One region of the Streptomyces marokkonensis genome, then DNA from elsewhere that is predicted to be linked to it. Evidence: riboswitches for the same ligand, from Rfam matches in the RefSeq annotation. Region 1 holds a riboswitch; each other region holds the start of a gene.

Region 1 (5,730 bases):
ACATCGCGCTCCAGTTGGTCGGCATCCAGGCCGTGCTGGACGTGATGGGCGTCGGCGGCGGCGAGGACACCAACTGGTTCGTCAAGGACCTGCCCCTGCTGATCGCCTTCGGCGTGCTGGCCGCGTACACGTACTCGTCGGGGCTGCGCGCGCCCGCGCTGATCGCGTTCGTCAAGGACACGCTGATCTACATCGTGATCGCGGTGGCCATCATCTACATCCCGATCAAGCTCGGCGGCTTCGACGACATCTTCGCCGCGGCGAACGACAAGTTCACCGAGTCGGGCAACGGCGGACTGGTGCCGGACCACGGCGGCCAGTGGACGTACGCCACCCTGGCGCTCGGCTCGGCGCTCGCGCTCTTCATGTACCCACACTCGATCACCGCGACGCTGTCCTCGCGCAGCCGTGAGGTGATCCGGCGCAACACCACCATCCTGCCGCTGTACTCGCTGATGCTGGGCCTGCTCGCGCTGCTGGGCTTCATGGCGATCGCGGCGGGCGTGCAGGTGAAGAACGGGCAGCTGGCGATCCCCCAGCTGTTCGAGAACATGTTCCCGGACTGGTTCGCCGGCGTGGCCTTCGCGGCGATCGGCATCGGGGCCCTGGTCCCGGCGGCGATCATGTCGATCGCCGCCGCGAACCTCTTCACCCGCAACATCTACAAGGACTTCATCAAGCCGGACGCCACCCCGGCCCAGGAGACGAAGGTCTCCAAGCTGACGTCCCTGCTGGTGAAGGTAGGTGCGCTGGTCTTCGTCCTCGGCATGGACAAGACGGTCGCGATCAACTTCCAGCTGCTCGGCGGCATCTGGATCCTGCAGACCTTCCCGGCCCTGGTCGGCGGCCTGTTCACCCGCTGGTTCCACCGCTGGGCGCTGCTCGGCGGCTGGGCGGTCGGCATGGTCTACGGCACGGTCGCCGCGTACGGTGTCGCCTCGCCGACGCAGAAGCACTTCGGCGGCTCCTCGAAGGAGATCCCCGGCATCGGCGAGATCGGCTACATCGGCCTCACCGCCTTCGTGCTGAACGTCCTGGTCACCGTGGTCCTGACCTTCGTCATGAGGGCCTTCAAGGCGCCCGACGGCGTCGACGAGACGAAGCCGGGCGACTACACGGCGGACGCCGGCGACCCGGGCGTCGAGACGGAGCTGCCGCCGGCCACGGCGGGTACCTCGCACTGACCTGCGGTACGCGACCGGTACGCGGCGGGCCGTCGGAGAAATCCGGCGGCCCGTTGTCGTACCCGTCCGGCACACTCGGCGTCATGGACTTCGTGATCCGGCAGGCGGCGACGGACGAGTACGGCACCCTCGGTGAGATCACCGCGCGGGCCTATCTTCGCGACGGCCTCCTCGACTTCGGCGAGGACGACGCGTACCTCGGTGAGCTGAGGGACGTGGCGAAGCGCGCGGCGGCCGCCGAGGTGCTGGTCGCGGCGGCGGACGGCCGGGTGCTCGGCGGCGTGACCTTCGTGCCGTCCGGTGGCCCGATGGCCGACGTCGCCCGGACCGGCGAGGCCGAGATACGGATGCTCGCCGTCGCCCGCGAGGCACGCGGACGCGGGGTGGGCGAGGCCCTCGTACGGGCCTGCGTCGACCGGTCCCGGGCCGTCGAGCGCTGCGCGCGCGTCGTGCTGTCGACCCAGCGCACCATGCGCACCGCCCACCGTCTCTACGCACGACTGGGCTTCACCCGCACCCCCGACCGCGACTGGAACCCGCTGCCGGAGCTCGACGACATCACGCTCCTCGCCTACGAAATGACGCTCTGACACCTGCACCACTTCTCGACGATCCCTCCGCGACACAACATCTGGGGGGCGTTCGCCGAACCCGGCACAAGATGTATGCTCATGCTCGCTGTCGCCGCAGGGGAATCCGGTGCGAATCCGGAACTGTCCCGCAACGGTGTACTTGTGCGCTCATGTGCGCGAGTCCAGTCCGAGGACCTGTCGACAGTGCGCCCGGCCGTCCCGGTCCGGGTGCCATGACGTCCGGGCCTCGTGGAGTGGGCCGGTGGACGCGACGCCGCGTGCGCTCGTGAGCTGCCCCCTGCCCTCCGCCAGGCCCCGTGCCGAGCGAGGGAGTGCCCCCACGTGACCATCGCGCCAGCCGACCCGGTTTCAGCGACCCCGGTGACGACCTCAGCAACCCCAAGGACCCCGGTGGCCCCGGCGACCGGGGAGTCCGACGGCCCCGGTGCCGCCCTGCTGCGGACCCTGACCGGGCTGACCGCCGACCTCCCCGGCGCCGACCCCGGCCGGGTCGCCGCCGCCGCACTGCGCGGCCGGTCCGCCCACGCGGACGAGTCCGAGCTGCGCGAGCTCGCCACCGAGGCGGCAGCCGGTCTGATCTCCGAGGACCCGGTCTACTCCCGGCTGGCCGCCCGGCTGCTGACCATCGGCATCCGCGCCGAGGCCGCCTCCCAGGGCGTCACCAGCTTCACCGAGTCGGTCGCCACCGGCCACCGCGAGGGCCTGATCGCCGACCGCACCGCCGAGTTCGTCCGGTCGCACGCGGACCGCCTGGACGCGCTGGTCGACCCGGCCGCCGACGACCGCTTCGGCTACTTCGGGCTGCGCACCCTGCACAGCCGCTACCTGCTCCGGCACCCGCTCACCCGCAGGCCCGTCGAGACGCCCCAGCACTTCCTGCTGCGCGTCGCCGCCGGGCTCGCCGAGGACGACACCGTACGGTCGTTCGACGAAGTGGCCGCGCTCTACGCGCTGATGAGCCGCCTGGACTACCTGCCTTCCTCCCCCACCCTGTTCAACTCGGGGACCCGGCACGCCCAGATGTCGTCCTGCTACCTGCTGGACTCCCCCAAGGACGAGCTGGACTCCCTCTACGACCGGCTCCACCAGGTCGCCCGCCTCTCCAAGCACGCCGGCGGCATCGGCATCGCCTACTCCCGTGTCCGCGCCCGGGGATCGCTGATCCGCGGCACCAACGGGCATTCCAACGGCATCGTGCCGTTCCTGAAGACGCTGGACGCCTCGGTCGCCGCCGTGAACCAGGGCGGCCGGCGCAAGGGCGCGGCGGCGGTGTACCTGGAGACCTGGCACGCGGACATCGAGGAGTTCCTGGAGCTGCGGGACAACACCGGCGAGGACGCCCGCCGCACCCACAACCTGAACCTGGCGCACTGGGTCCCCGACGAGTTCATGCGCCGGGTGGACACCGACGGACAGTGGTCGCTGTTCTCCCCCGTCGACGTGCCCGCGCTGACGGACCTGTGGGGCGAGGAGTTCGACGCCGCCTACCGCGAGGCCGAAGCCGCGGGTCTGGCCCGCAGGACCCTCCCCGCCCGTGAGCTGTACGGCCGCATGATGCGCACCCTCGCGCAGACCGGCCAGGGCTGGATGACCTTCAAGGACACCGCCAACCGCACCGCCAACCAGACCGCCGAGCCGGGCCACGTCGTCCACTCCTCCAACCTCTGCACGGAGATCCTGGAGGTCACCGACGACGGGGAGACGGCGGTCTGCAACCTGGGCTCGGTGAACCTGGGCGCGTTCGTGGACCCGGACTCCCAGGACATCGACTGGGAGCGCCTGGACGCCACCGTCCGCACCGCCGTCACCTTCCTGGACCGGGTGGTCGACATCAACTTCTACCCGACCGAGCAGGCGGGGCGTTCCAACGCCCGCTGGCGCCCGGTGGGCCTGGGCGCGATGGGCCTCCAGGACGTCTTCTTCCAGCTGCGCCTGCCCTTCGACTCGGCCGAGGCGAAGACCCTTTCCACCCGCATCGCCGAGCGGATCATGCTCGCCGCGTACGAGACGTCCGCCGGCCTCGCCGAGCGCCGCGGCCCCGCGCCGGCCTGGGAGAAGACCCGTACCGCCCGGGGCGTGCTGCACCCCGACCACTACGGCGTCGAGCCCACCTGGCCCGAGCGCTGGGCGGCCCTGCGCCAGCGCGTCGCCACGACCGGCCTGCGCAACTCCCTGCTCCTGGCCATCGCGCCGACCGCCACCATCGCCTCCATCGCGGGCGCCTACGAGTGCATCGAGCCGCAGGTGTCCAACCTGTTCAAGCGCGAGACGCTGTCCGGCGAGTTCCTCCAGGTCAACTCGTACCTGGTGGACGACCTCAAGCGGCTCGGCGTGTGGGACGCCCGCACCCGCGAGGCGCTGCGCGAGGCGAACGGCTCGGTGCAGGGCTTCGGCTGGATCCCCGAGGAGGTCCGCGCGCTGTACCGCACCGCCTGGGAGATCCCGCAGCGCGGACTGATCGACATGGCTGCCGCCCGCACCCCGTACCTCGACCAGGCCCAGTCGCTGAACCTGTTTCTGGAGACGCCGACCATCGGGAAGCTCTCCTCGATGTACGCGTACGCCTGGAAGCAGGGCCTGAAGACCACCTACTACCTGCGTTCGCGCCCGGCAACCCGCATCGCTCGCGCCGCCGCCCGGACCACCGTCCCCGCGCAGGCCGCCCCCGCCCCCGACGCGGTCGCCTGCTCCCTGGAAAACCCCGAGTCCTGCGAGGCCTGTCAGTAATGAACGAGAACACGAAGAACCTGCTCGACCCGGGCTTCGAACTGACGCTGCGCCCCATGCGCTACCCGGACTTCTACGAACGGTACCGGGACGCCATCAAGAACACCTGGCACGTGGAGGAGGTCGACCTCCACTCGGACGTCACCGACCTGGAGAAGCTGAGCCCCGAGGAGCAGCACCTGATCGGCCGGCTGGTGGCCTTCTTCGCCACCGGTGACTCGATCGTCGCGAACAACCTGGTGCTCACGCTCTACAAGCACATCAACTCCCCGGAGGCGCGGCTGTACCTGAGCCGGCAGCTGTTCGAGGAGGCCGTGCACGTCCAGTTCTACCTGACTCTGCTGGACACCTATCTGCCCGACCCTCAGGACCGCAACGCGGCCTTCGCGGCGGTCGAGAACATCGCCTCGATCCGCGAGAAGGCCGGATTCTGCTTCAAGTGGATGGACTCGGTCGAGTCGATCGACCGGCTGGAGACCACGGCCGACCGCCGCCGTTTCCTGCTCAACCTCATCTGCTTCGCCGCGTGCATCGAGGGACTGTTCTTCTACGGTGCCTTCGCCTACGTCTACTGGTTCCGCAGCCGGGGCCTGCTGCACGGCCTGGCCACCGGCACCAACTGGGTGTTCCGGGACGAGACGATGCACATGTCCTTCGCCTTCGACGTCGTCGACACCGTGCGCAAGGAGGAACCGGAGCTGTTCGACGACGCGCTCGAGCGGCAGGTCACCGACATGCTGAGGGAGGCCGTCGAGGCCGAGCTGCAGTTCGCGCGCGACCTGTGCGGTGACGGCCTCCCGGGCATGAACACCGACTCGATGCGGCAGTACCTGGAGTGCGTCGCCGATCAGCGCCTGACGCGCCTCGGCTTCGCCCCGGTGTACGGCTCCGAGAACCCCTTCTCCTTCATGGAGCTGCAGGGCGTTCAGGAGTTGACCAACTTCTTCGAGCGGCGTCCCTCGGCGTACCAGGTGGCGGTGGAGGGCACCGTCGACCTCGACGAGGACTTCTGAGTCTTCTTCCGCACTCCCTCCCCCTCCTGGGCCTCCCTGAGCTGACGGTCGACGCGCTTCTCGCGCACGATGCCGATCACCGAGGGGAGGACCATGAGGACGAGGAGTCCGAAGGTCGCGAGCATTCCGATCAGGGCTTCTGTCTGGTTTCCGGTCATGACACCACTGTCGCGCCGGATACTCCTTACCGGGAGTGGCAGGACTGCCGTAAGG
Region 2 (5,730 bases), on a different contig from region 1:
AGGAGTCTTTTGTGCGGGGTGCGGCCCATGGCGACGACCTCGCGGACGGCGAGGTCGAAGTCGGCTGCCGAGTCCTGGACCACCGCCGCCACGGTGCGGGCCAGTTGTCGCACCGGTAGCGACCAGGCGTCGCCGCCGTCGACGCGGACCTGGCCGGTGTCGGGGCGCAGGACGCGGTAGACGGTGCGCAGGAGGCTGGACTTGCCGCTGCCGTTGGGGCCCACGAGCCCGATGGTCTCGCCCGGGCGGGCGGTCAGGGAGACGTCGCGCACCAGGTGGCGGGCTCCGGCGGTGAGCGTGACGCCGTCGACGTCCAGTGCGGTCGCGGTCATGCCACTCCTCGGTCGGTGCCGCGCCGGGCGTCGCGGCGCATCAGCCACAGGAAGAACGGTCCGCCGCACAGGGCCGTGAGGACACCGACGGGTATCTCCATCGGGGCGGCGACCGTCCGTGCGGTGATGTCGGCCCAGAGGAGGAAGACCGCTCCGCCGAGTGCCGCTGTCGGCAGGACCCTGCGGTGGTCGCCGCCGACGAACAGGCGCACGATGTGGGGCATCATCAGGCCGACGAAGCCGATCGGTCCGGCCGCCGCGACCAGCACGCCCGTGACGAGGGAGAGCAGCACGAACAGCCGGGCGCGGAACCGGGCCACGTCCAGACCCATGGTGGTCGCCGCTTCTTCGCCGGCCAGCAGCAGGTTCAGGTTGCGGGCCTGCGCCATGAGGACGCCGACACCGAGCAGCAGGGCGGTGCTGGGCAGCCACAGCGTGCCCCAGTTGACCCCGCCCAGGCCGCCGAGGGTCCAGGCGAGGACCGCGCGGGCCTCGTTGCCCCGGTCGGTGGTGAGCAGCAGCAGATCGAGGACGGCCGTGAGCACCGCCGCGATCGCCACCCCGGACAGCACCAGCCGCGATGAGGTGATGCGTCCGCCGGTGCGGGCGGTGGCGTACACGAGCAGGAGTGCGCCCAGGGCGCCCACGAAGGCGGCCACCGACAGGGAGAGGGGCCCGAAGAGGGTGACGCCGAACACGATCACCGAGACCGCGCCGAGCGACGCCCCGGAGGAGACGCCGAGCAGGTACGGCTCTGCGAGAGGGTTCCGCACCAGGGCCTGCAGCGCGGTGCCGATCACCGCCAGGCCGGCGCCGGTGACCGCACCGAGCAGCACCCGCGGCGCCCGCACGTCCACCACGATGGTCTCCCGGGCTCTTGACCAGTCCGGTTCCTGCCAGTCGGCGCCCAGCGCGTGCGTCACGATGCCCCACACCTGGCCCGGCGGTACATGTACGGAGCCGATCGCGAGGCCCGCCGTGGCGGAGACGACGAGCAACGCGGTGAGCACCAGCAGTGTGACGGCCAGCCGCGTACGGCCTGTTCCCGAGCCGGTGGCGTCTTGCCGTTGCACCGTCCGTTCGGCGTGCGCGCCGGTGGCGGCCTGAGTCACCGGAAGCTCTTCGGGTGCAGCCCGCGGGCCAGGTCCTCGACCGCGTAGGCCGAGCGGATGCCGACCAGGGTGGCGGTCAGCGGCAGGACGACGAACCGCTTGTTCCTGACGGCGGGTACGTCGGCGAGCGCGGGCTGGGAGAGCAGGAACTTCTTCTTCTCCTCGACGCTTTCGGCACCGGCGTAGTCATAGATGGCGATGACTTCCGGCTTGCGCTCGACGACCTGCTCCCAGGAGACGTCACCGAAGACGTCGTCGAGGCCGGTGAAGACGTTGTCGCCGCCGGCCAGCCGGATCAGTTCGGTGCCCAGGCTCTTGCCGCCCGCGGTGAAGGCGCTTTTGTCGCCGCTGTCGTAGACGAAGACGGGCACCTCGGGCTCGCCTTCGACCTTGCCGGCGGCCTTGCCGACGCGGCCTTCGAGGTCGGCGACCAGTTCGTCGGCCCGGTCCGGGACACCGAAGATCGTGCCGATGGTGCGGATCTCGGCGTAGGTGTCCTTCATCGTCACCCGCTTATCGCCGCAGTACTCGCGATTGAGGTAGGTGTCGATGCCGACGTCGGCGAACGCCTCGCGGGAGCGGCCCTCGTTCTCGTCGAAGGCGCTGCCGTAGCCGCCGAGGACGAGGTCGGGTTCGGCGTCCAGGACGGTCTCGAAGGACGGTTCCCTCTCCGCCAGTTCCGGGACGGACTCGTAGTCCTTCTTCAGCTCGGGCAGGACGGCGGAGTCGGGGAAGGCCGTTCCGACCAGGCGGTCCTTCAGGCCGAGGGCGAGCATGAGCTCGGCCGGGTGCTGGTGGATGGTGACCACCCGCGACGGCGGCCTGTCGTACGTCGTCTTCACACCGCAGTTGTCGATCGTGACCGGGAAGCCCGCGGGCACGGCCGCGCCGGCCTTCGCGTCCCCACGGCTCTCGTCGGACGAACCGCAGCCGGCGGTCAGCAGCACTGACGTGAGAGACACGGCAGCGGCCGTGGCACGAAGGAACCCGCGCGTGCGGGCAGGGGTGAACAGCTGGGACACGTGAAGCCTCCTGGAGTCCGCGCTCCTTGGGACGGGCCCGCGACGGACCAGTGTCCTGACTCCCGGATCGACGTTCCCTCCGCCTTCCCGCGCCGTGCGCAGTGGCATGTCGGAGGGGCGCTCCCCGGTCACAGTGGCGGGACCGTGCCGGATTCGCACCGGCTTCCTGTCTCCCGTCGCGGCGATGACCAGGTGATCCTACGTTCCTCCGAGCCGGCGGCGAAAGGGCGTGCGGGCCGGCCGTACGCCCCGCGCCTTCGGCACGCTTCGCGCGGTGGGGTGCGTCCCGCCCCGCCGGTTCCGGACAGCCGTGCGTGTCCCGCTGTGACCGCGAGGAACAGCGCCGTGACGGCCGCGAACAGCCGGCCGGGCGAGGGCAGGACGAATGGTCCGGCGATGGGCGGGCCGACCGCCGTCCCGGCGTTGAGTGTCGCGTTGCCCGCCGACAGGAACGCCGGACGGCGCTCGTCGTCGACGCCGTGCACGAGGTACGCCTTGTTGGCGGGCAGGTGGAGCGCGACACCGCAGCACGTCAGGACCAGCGCCCGGATCGCGAGGACCGGGTACCAGGCGGGTGTTCCCGGCATGTCGGCGAGCCGGTCGAGCCCATTGACGCCGGTGAACACCCCGGGGGCGGCAGGGTAGCCGAGAACAGAGGCGAGGGCCGGACCGCCGGGGCAGTCCGCGTCCATCGGACCGGGGCGGCGACCGAGCGCGGACTCGATCATCGCCTCGTACGCGTTGACGCCGAGCACCCGGCACAGACCCTCCCCGACCAGCGCACCCCCGATGCGGGGATTGACCTCCACCACTTCCGGGCCGTCGGCGGTCAGCACGAACTCCACGTGAGCGAACCGGTCGGTGCAGTCGATGGCGGCGAGCACCCGATCGAGCCGGCTCTCCAGCGATGTCCGCGTGTCCCCTGTGCAGGTGTCGTGGCGGCTCTGGCTGGATATCACCTCTGAGGATCGCTGCCCCATCAGCCAGACTTGCTGCCTCACGACACATGCGCACCGCTGCCGCGGTGGCCCGTGCCCGGGAGGCCCCTGATGACGTCAGAAGCGAGGCCGGACGAAGACGGGGCAGAAGCGCCGCCCGGGCGGGGACGGCCCCCCGGGGACCGCGTCGCGCTGCGCGGCGATCTGCGCTCCGCCCTGCCGGACGCCTCCGCGGCGGTGGTGGTCACGGCGCTCGTGTTCGCGTTCTTGTGGGCGCGCATGGAGTCGGGTGCTTCGGACACCGTCGCGGTCATGCCGTTCATGGACGATGCCGGCACCTACTGGATGTACCTGCTCAGCCAGGCGTTCGGATGGTCGGGACTGCTGTGGGCCTGGGGCACGGTCATGCTCGGTCTGCTGCTGTCGGGGCCACGCCCTGCCCGGCTGCCGGTCTCCCGGCAGGTACTGGAGCGCTGGCACCGCACCACGAGTCTGACGACGATGGCGCTGATGTTCGCCCACGCGCTCATGTTCGCGGCGGAACTCGTGCGCTACGAGACGAAGGTGGACTGGGCCGAGCGGCTGTGGGTGGGCTTCGCCGACAGCTTCGTCCCTGGCTGGTACGACTCCGGAACCGGCCGGATCGCCATCCCGCTCGGGCAGGGCGCCCTGTACCTGGCGATTCCGCTGGGGCTGCTGTTCTACGTCCGGCACCGCATCGGAGCGAACACCTGGCGGCGGCTGCACCGTTTCGTGATCGTCGTCTACGTGCTGAGCGTGTGGCATACGCTCCTGTACGGAACCAACGTCTGGTACGGGGAATGGCCGCGCACTGTCCTGTGGCTGCTGCAAGTACCCGTCGCGGGGCTGCTGTTGCTGCGTCTGCTGAGACCTGCCCGGCGGGCTGAACGGCTGGGCTCGCCGAAGGGAGGCATGGGCGCGGCCCGCCCGGCCTGGTGGGCGCGTGCGGTCGGACGCGTCGTCGCCGGAGCCGTCATCGTCGGGTTGGTCATCGTGGTGGTGTCCGGCCGCGACGGCGGACGGGACCGCCCGACCCATCCGCCCGCGACGGCCCCGCACTCCCAGGAGACGGACTGAGGGCCGGCACCGGTCGGTTGGCACGGCGTCCCGGGGTGGGATGATGTCCGGCGACAAGGCGACGGCGGAACGAGGAAGCCGGTGTGAAACCGGCGCGGTCCCGCCACTGTGATCGGCGAGCGCGTCCCGACAGGCCACTGCCCGGCAGCGGGCGGGAAGGCCGGGACGAGCATCGACCCGAGAGCCAGGAGACTCACGCGGTCGCCTCCTCGACGGACCACCGGGGCGGAGCTCCCCGGAGAGAGGGACGGCACCGCATGCTCGCAACGCCGACCGGACGAACGACTCACGACGCGAGGGCCGAAGCGGGGGCCGGCAAGGTGCCGTGCCGCATCGTCGTGTGCCGCGACTGCTGCTGCGGCAGCCCCAAAGTGACCGGCGTCGACCACACGGCCCAGACCGAACGCCTGCGCACCGCGGCACCGGTACGCGTCTCCGACTGCCTCGACGTCTGCGACCAGGCCAACGTCATCGTCGTACTGCCTTCAGCCGAGGGCAGGGTGGCCGGTGCCCGTCCCGTCTGGCTGGGGCTGGTCAACGACCCGGACGCGACCGAGGACATCGCCGCCTGGGCACGCGCGGGCGGCCCCGGCGTGGCACCGTTGCCGGACATCCTCGACCTGTACGCCATCACGCCGCCGCGGCGACGGCGTACGGCCTCCTGACCGTACGGACGGAAGCCGGAGGGAGGACAAAAGCCGTGCACGGAGCCCGGGCCTCGACGGCGTCCGTTGCCGCCGCCCTGCACGACGTGGCCGGCCTCGACGGCTTCTTCGCCCTGCAGGTCGGCGGACCGGACGACGGCTGGCATCCGGTCGCCCGCTCCTATGCCGCGGGTTTCACCGACCTCGCCGCAGCCGTCGCACGCCGCCACCGCACTCCGGAGCCACGCGTCGCCGTATCCATCGCCCAGCTCGGCCACGCCGCCCGCCTCTGGTCACCGGCACTCGCCTGCGTCGTCCTGCACGGGATCGTCCCCGACCTGGAGGGACTGCAGCGGGCCGAAGACGGACCGGCTCTCCGGGTGCCCCGCCCGGACGGCTGGTACGCCGACCGGCTCGATGACGGTCCCGTCCGCGTCCTGTACGAGCAGGTGACGGATCATCTGTCGGCACTGGCCGACGGACTGCGCGTCAAAGTCGCCCCGCGTCTGCTGGACGGCAATTCGGCGTCGGCGCTCGCCGGGGCGGCCCACGCCCTGCACACACTCCGTCCCGCCGAACGCGGA
Region 3 (5,730 bases), on a different contig from region 1:
GCACCGCCGACGCCGGGGTGTCGAGGCCCACCGCGTTGCCGACGCGGGAGTGCTTGGTCGGGTACGCGGTGAAGACCAGCGCGAGCTTCTTGTCGGCGTTCGCCTTGTGTCCCAGGGCCGCGTGCCGTACGGCGATCCCGGCGACCCGCCCGGCCCGCTCGGGGTCGGCGACGTACACCGGCACCTCGTCGGGCCCCTGCTCCTTGAAGGAGAACGGCACGGTGACCAGGCGCCCGTCGAACTCCGGGATCGCGACCTGCATCGCCGCGTCCATGGGGGAGAGGGCGGCGTCGGACGCCTCCCAGGCGGCGCGGGAGGAGGTGAGGCAGAGGCCTTGCAGGACCGGGACGTTCAGGTCGGCCAGCGCGCCGATGTCCCAGGCCTCCTCGTCGCCGCCCGCCGACGCCTGCGAGGCGTGCGTGCCGCCGGCCGCGAGGACGGTGGCGACCAGGGCGTCGGCCCGGCCCAGCAGCTCGTACAGTCCCGGGTCCGCGTCGCGCAGCGAACCGCAGTACACGGGCAGCGCGTTGGCGCCGTGCGCCTCGATCGCGTCGCACAGCGTGTCGACGAAGGCGGTGTTGCCGCTCAGCTGGTGGGCGCGGTAGAAGAGCACGCCGACCGTCGGGCGGCCGGACTCGACGGCCCGGGAGCCGTGGACGCCGAACTCCGGCATCTTCTCCGGCTCGTCGAATCCCTCGCCGGTCAGCAGCACCGTGTCCGACAGGAAGCGCGCCAGGTGCGTGAGGTTGGCGGGCCCGCCCTCGACGAGGTAGCGCAGCGCTTCGGCCACCACCCCGGCCGGCACCGACGACTCGGCCATCAGCTCGGCGTCCGGCACGCTTTCGCCGCCCAGCAGGACGGTCGGGACACCGGCGGCCTTCAGCGCGGCGAGCCCGTCCTCCCAGGCGCGCTTGCCGCCCAGCAGACGTACGACGGCGATGTCCGCGCCGTCGAGGAGCGCGGGCAGCTCCTCCGTCACGTCGACCCGGGTCGGGTTGCCGATCCGGTAGGCGGCGTCCGACGCGCGGGCCGCCAGCAGGTCCGTGTCGGCGGTCGACAACAACAACACTGTGCTCATGCGGGCGCTCCCGGTGGAATGAAGGGCAGTCCTTGTGGCGCGCCGGACTCGATGAGCCGCCACAGCGCGTCCGTGTCCGCGTGCTGTTCGATCAGGTCGCCGAGCCGGTCGAGCTGTTCCTCGCGCAGTGCGGCGAACGAGGTGTCGGGGGCCGGCACGAAGCGGCGGCCCGCGGCGGCGGCCACCTCGCGCAGGAACGCCCGCCGGAAGCCGTCCGACTCCAGCGAGCCGTGCCAGTGCGTGCCCCAGGTCTGGCCGACCCGGCAGCCCTCCGGGCTGTGTCCTTCGTCATCGGAGATGAAGGCCTCTCCGCCGAGGACCTCGGCGACCCCGTGGTGGATCTCGTACCCCTCTACGCGCTCGCCGAGGGCCTTTCCCATCGGGCGGGTGAGGGTCTTCTCGCGGGCGAACCGGACCCGCACGGGCAGCAGTCCGAGCCCGTCGACGAGCCCGGCACGCGACTCGACCTCGTCCTCGATGTGCTCGCCGAGCAGCTGGTAGCCGCCGCAGACGCCCAGCACGGGCCGCTGCTCGGCGGCCCTGCGGACGAGGGCGTCCGCCAGCCCCCGCTCCCGCAGCCACTCCAGCGCCCGCACCGTCCCGCGCGTGCCCGGCACGACCACGAGGTCCGCGTCCGCGAGCTCCTCCGGCCGGTCCACGAAGCGCACCACGACACCCGGTTCGGCGGCCAGCGCGTCCACGTCCGTGAAGTTGGACATCAGAGGGACGGCGCAGACGGCGACCCGCAGCACGTCCTCGCCGACGGGCGACGCGACGGCGGACTCCCGCACGGTCCCGCGCAGAGACACCCGCAGCCCGTCCTCCTCGTCGATACCGAGCCCGTGCCGGAAGGGCAGCACTCCGTACGTCCGCCGCCCGGTGAGGCCGTGGAGCATGTCGAGGCCCGGTTCCAGCAGCGACACGTCGCCCCGGAACTTGTTGACGAGGAACCCGGCGACCAGCGCCTGATCCTCGGGCGACAGCAGCGCCACCGTGCCGAAGAAGGAGGCGAAGACGCCCCCGCGGTCGATGTCGCCGACGACGAGGACGGGAAGTCCGGCACCCCGGGCGATCCCCATGTTCACGATGTCGGTGCGGCGCAGGTTGATCTCGGCGGGACTGCCCGCCCCCTCGCAGATCACCGCGTCGTACGTGCTCCGCAGCTCGGCCAGACAGTCGAGGACCGTGCCGAGCAACCGCTGCTGCCGGCCGCCGTGGTAGCCGCGGGCGCTCATCTCACCGACCGCCCGGCCGAGCAGCACGACCTGACTGCTGCGCTCGCCGCCCGGCTTGAGCAGCACCGGGTTCATCAGCGCGGTCGGCTCCACCCGGCATGCCTGGGCCTGCATGGCCTGCGCCCGCCCGATCTCGGCGCCCTCGCGGGTGACGAAGGAGTTGAGCGACATGTTCTGCGCCTTGAAGGGCGCGACCTTGACGCCCTGACGCACCAGCCAGCGGCAGATCCCGGCGGTGACGACGCTCTTGCCGGCGTCGGAGGTGGTGCCGGCGACGAGGAGGCCACCGCTCATGAGTCACGTCCCTTCGTGAGCGCCCGCGTGCCCGCCCGGCGGGCCAGCAGCCGCGCGCCCGCGCACACGCCCAGCGCCAGCCAGCCCACGCGCCGGGAGAGCCTCACCGCCCGTTCGATGTCGCCACGACCGGCCCGGACGGCGCGCCCCGAGGCCCCGTTGAGGACGGGCCGGTGCTCGACCCGCCCGCCGTAGGAGAGCGTTCCGCCCAGCCGCACGCCCAGGGCGCCCGCGAACGACGTCTCCACGGGACCGGCGTTGGGGCTCGGGTGCTGTGCGGCGTCGGCGCGCCAGGCGCGTACGGCACCCCGGGGATCGCCTCCGGCCGCGGTGGCCAGGACGGCGGTCAGCCGGGCGCCCGGCCAGCCGGCGAGGTCGTCGAGCCGGGCCGAGGCCCAGCCGTAGCGGCGGTACCTGGGCGACTTGTGGCCGACCATCGCGTCCAGAGTGTTCACCGCCCGGAAGCCCACCAGCCCCGGCACCCCGGCCACGGCGCCCCACACCAGGGCGCCCACCACCGCGTCCGAGGTGTTCTCGGCGACGGACTCCACGACGGCCCGGGCGATCCCGTCGGCGTCCAGCGCCTGCGGATCCCGGCCGCACAGGTGCGGCAGCCGCGTGCGGGCCGCCTCGACGTCGCCGGCCTCCAGGGCGCGGCCGATGGCGCTCGCCTCACGAGCGAGCGAGGTGCCGCCGACGACCGACCAGGTGGCCGCGGCGGTCAGTGCGACGGAGGCGGCGGGGGAGTGGCGTACGGAGCGGGTGGCGGCCAGCCCGAGGGCGGCGACGCCACCGGCGCACACGGCGGTGTGCAGCGCGCCCCAGCCCCGGTGGTCACGCCACAGCACCCGTTCCACGGCACCGGCGGCACGGCCGAACGCGGCGACCGGGTGTCCGCGGCGTGGATCGCCGAGGAGGAGGTCACCGAGAAGGCCGGCGGCGGCGCCGTACGCGAAGACGCGTTCGGCACGCACGGTTCAACCGGCCGTGGAGAGAGGGAGACGAAGAGTGTCGCTGGTGAGCCTGGAACGGCAGCCGCGCATGGCGATGGGTCCTCACTCAGGGTGTCCGCGCCCTGGTTGGAAGAAGTACGGCGATGAGAGTTCCTGGCTCCCGGGGATCGCTCCCCGGTCACAGTGGCGGGACCGCGCCGGATTCGCACCGGGCTTCCTCTCCTGTCGCCGCATTGGCTCCGGCAGTCCACCACGCACCGTCGACACCCGTCAACCTGGCGTTGACCTGCGGTGGGGGAGTGTGCGAAGGCCCACACGCCAAAGGCGCGCGCCGGCACGGGAAAAGGCGGGGCGCGGGAGGATTGGAGTCCGTTCCGCGCCCCGCCTCACTGGTGTGCGCCGAGGGTCAGGCGTCGTTCGTGGGCCGACACGTTCGCGCGTCGGGCGGCGTTCGTGCGTCGGGCGGCGCACGTGTGTCCGACGATGCTCGTGTGTCAGGCGACGATCAGGTATATCCCGTACGCCACCGCCGCCAGGCAGGCCGCGAAGCACGCGTACGCGCCGGTGACCGCGAGGGCCGCGGAGCCGCCCTGCTCGGCGGCCCGCTCCTGGCGGGAGAGGCCGACGATGCCGAGGGTGAACAGGCCCACCAGGGCCACGGTGGCCACGAGGCTGACCCCGAAGACGGAGCCGAGAGCTGCCCAGTCGATGTCCATGGAGGTTCTTCGCTTCCTTCGTACCCGGGGCGCGGGCTCAGACGGTGGTGGTGGCCGACGGGGCCTTGGAGTCGGGCGCGGAGGCCGGGGCGGAGGCCGCCAGGTCCTCGGTCACGCCCGCCGGGGGCGGGGAGACGGCGGCCATCGCCGTGGTCACCACGCCGGACGTGTCGGGCTCGTCGGTGTCGACGACGTTGGTGTGGTCGACGACCTCGCGCCGGGAGAGCTTCCAGATGGCGGCGCTGGAGGTGACCAGGAAGACCGCGACGAGGGCGGTGCCCCAGTCACCCAGGCCGCAGACCCACTCGGCGATCGCGGCGACCAGGGCCGCGGCCGGCAGGGTGAGACCCCAGGCCACGAACATCCGGGTGGCCGTGGACCAGCGCACCACGCCGCCCTTGCGGCCGAGGCCCGCACCCATCACCGCGCCGGAGACCGAGTGCGTGGTGGAGAGGGAGAAGCCGAGGTGGGAGGAGGCCAGGATGACCGTGGCGGCGCTGGTCTGGGCGGCGAAACCCTGCTGCGGCTGGAGGTCGGTCAGCCCCTTGCCCATGGTGCGGATGATGCGCCAGCCGCCGAGGTAGGTGCCGAGCGCGATGGCGACGCCCGCGGAGAGGATGACCCACATGGGCGGGTCGGAGTCGGGGGCGAGGGAGCCGCCGGCGACCAGGGCGAGGGTGATGATGCCCATCGTCTTCTGGGCGTCGTTGGTGCCGTGGGCCAGCGAGACCAGCCCGGCGGAGGCGATCTGCCCGGCGCGGTAGCCCTTCGCGGCGGCCTTGCCGTCGGCCTTGCGGCCGAGCTTGTACGTCAGCCGTGCGCCGAGCAACGCCGCGAGGCCCGCGACGAGCGGGGCGGCGAGGGCCGGGAGGAGCACCTTGGTGACGAGCGCGTCGCCGTTGACCGCGTCGACGCCCGCCGAGGCGACCGCGGCACCGATCAGGCCGCCCATGAGGGCGTGCGAGGAACTGGACGGGAGTCCGACCAGCCAGGTCAGCAGGTTCCAGAGGATCGCGCCGACCAGGGCGGCGAAGATGACCTCGGGGCGGATGCCGGTCTCGTCGACGAGACCTTTGGAGATCGTGTTGGCGACCTCCACGGAGAGGAAGGCGCCGACAAGGTTGAGGACGGCGGACATCGCCACCGCCACCTTGGGCTTGAGCGCACCGGTCGAAATGGTCGTTGCCATCGCGTTCGCGGTGTCGTGGAAACCGTTCGTGAAATCGAACGCGAGTGCGGTTACCACCACAATCGCGAGGATCAGCGAGAAGCTTTCCATTTACCCAGGCAATCGTTCGAGGTCATTGGCGCGTCGAACGTAGGTAACCAGAGTGAACGGAAGATGAACTGGGCCGGGCGTCACGGTGACCGGAACCGGCGCTACCGCCTCCCTCTGTGTGTCCGACCCGATGCTCTCCGGAGACGTGCCTGGCAGGATCGCCGCGCCGCCGGTC

What was found. Region 1 has a riboswitch for cobalamin ahead of ABEA26_RS28965 (ribonucleoside-diphosphate reductase subunit alpha). Riboswitches for the same ligand answer to the same signal wherever they lie in the genome.
Region 2: it holds a riboswitch for cobalamin, as region 1 does, so the genes downstream of both, ABEA26_RS21985 (ABC transporter substrate-binding protein) here and ABEA26_RS28965 (ribonucleoside-diphosphate reductase subunit alpha) in region 1, are expected to answer to the same signal.
Region 3: it holds a riboswitch for cobalamin, as region 1 does, so the genes downstream of both, ABEA26_RS05405 (cobalamin biosynthesis protein) here and ABEA26_RS28965 (ribonucleoside-diphosphate reductase subunit alpha) in region 1, are expected to answer to the same signal.

Annotation. Positions count from the first base shown of each region.
Region 1 covers NZ_BAABCQ010000159.1:3,355-9,084, reverse strand. Annotated here, with positions in the region: gene mctP (monocarboxylate uptake permease MctP) at 1-1,184, shown strand, start outside; gene ABEA26_RS28970 (GNAT family N-acetyltransferase) at 1,268-1,774, shown strand; cobalamin riboswitch at 1,850-1,973, shown strand; gene ABEA26_RS28965 (ribonucleoside-diphosphate reductase subunit alpha) at 2,099-4,504, shown strand; gene ABEA26_RS28960 (ribonucleotide-diphosphate reductase subunit beta) at 4,504-5,517, shown strand; gene ABEA26_RS28955 (hypothetical protein) at 5,430-5,675, opposite strand.
Region 2 covers NZ_BAABCQ010000092.1:6,674-12,403, forward strand. Annotated here, with positions in the region: gene ABEA26_RS21975 (ABC transporter ATP-binding protein) at 1-332, opposite strand, end outside; gene ABEA26_RS21980 (FecCD family ABC transporter permease) at 329-1,444, opposite strand; gene ABEA26_RS21985 (ABC transporter substrate-binding protein) at 1,441-2,466, opposite strand; cobalamin riboswitch at 2,515-2,635, opposite strand; gene ABEA26_RS21990 (hypothetical protein) at 2,595-3,467, opposite strand; gene ABEA26_RS21995 (ferric reductase-like transmembrane domain-containing protein) at 3,516-4,502, shown strand; cobalamin riboswitch at 4,529-4,717, shown strand; gene ABEA26_RS22000 ((2Fe-2S) ferredoxin domain-containing protein) at 4,760-5,167, shown strand; gene ABEA26_RS22005 ((2Fe-2S)-binding protein) at 5,203-5,730, shown strand, end outside.
Region 3 covers NZ_BAABCQ010000014.1:18,856-24,585, forward strand. Annotated here, with positions in the region: gene cobN (cobaltochelatase subunit CobN) at 1-1,078, opposite strand, end outside; gene ABEA26_RS05400 (cobyric acid synthase) at 1,075-2,607, opposite strand; gene ABEA26_RS05405 (cobalamin biosynthesis protein) at 2,604-3,581, opposite strand; cobalamin riboswitch at 3,689-3,826, opposite strand; gene ABEA26_RS05410 (hypothetical protein) at 4,055-4,276, opposite strand; gene ABEA26_RS05415 (inorganic phosphate transporter) at 4,314-5,555, opposite strand.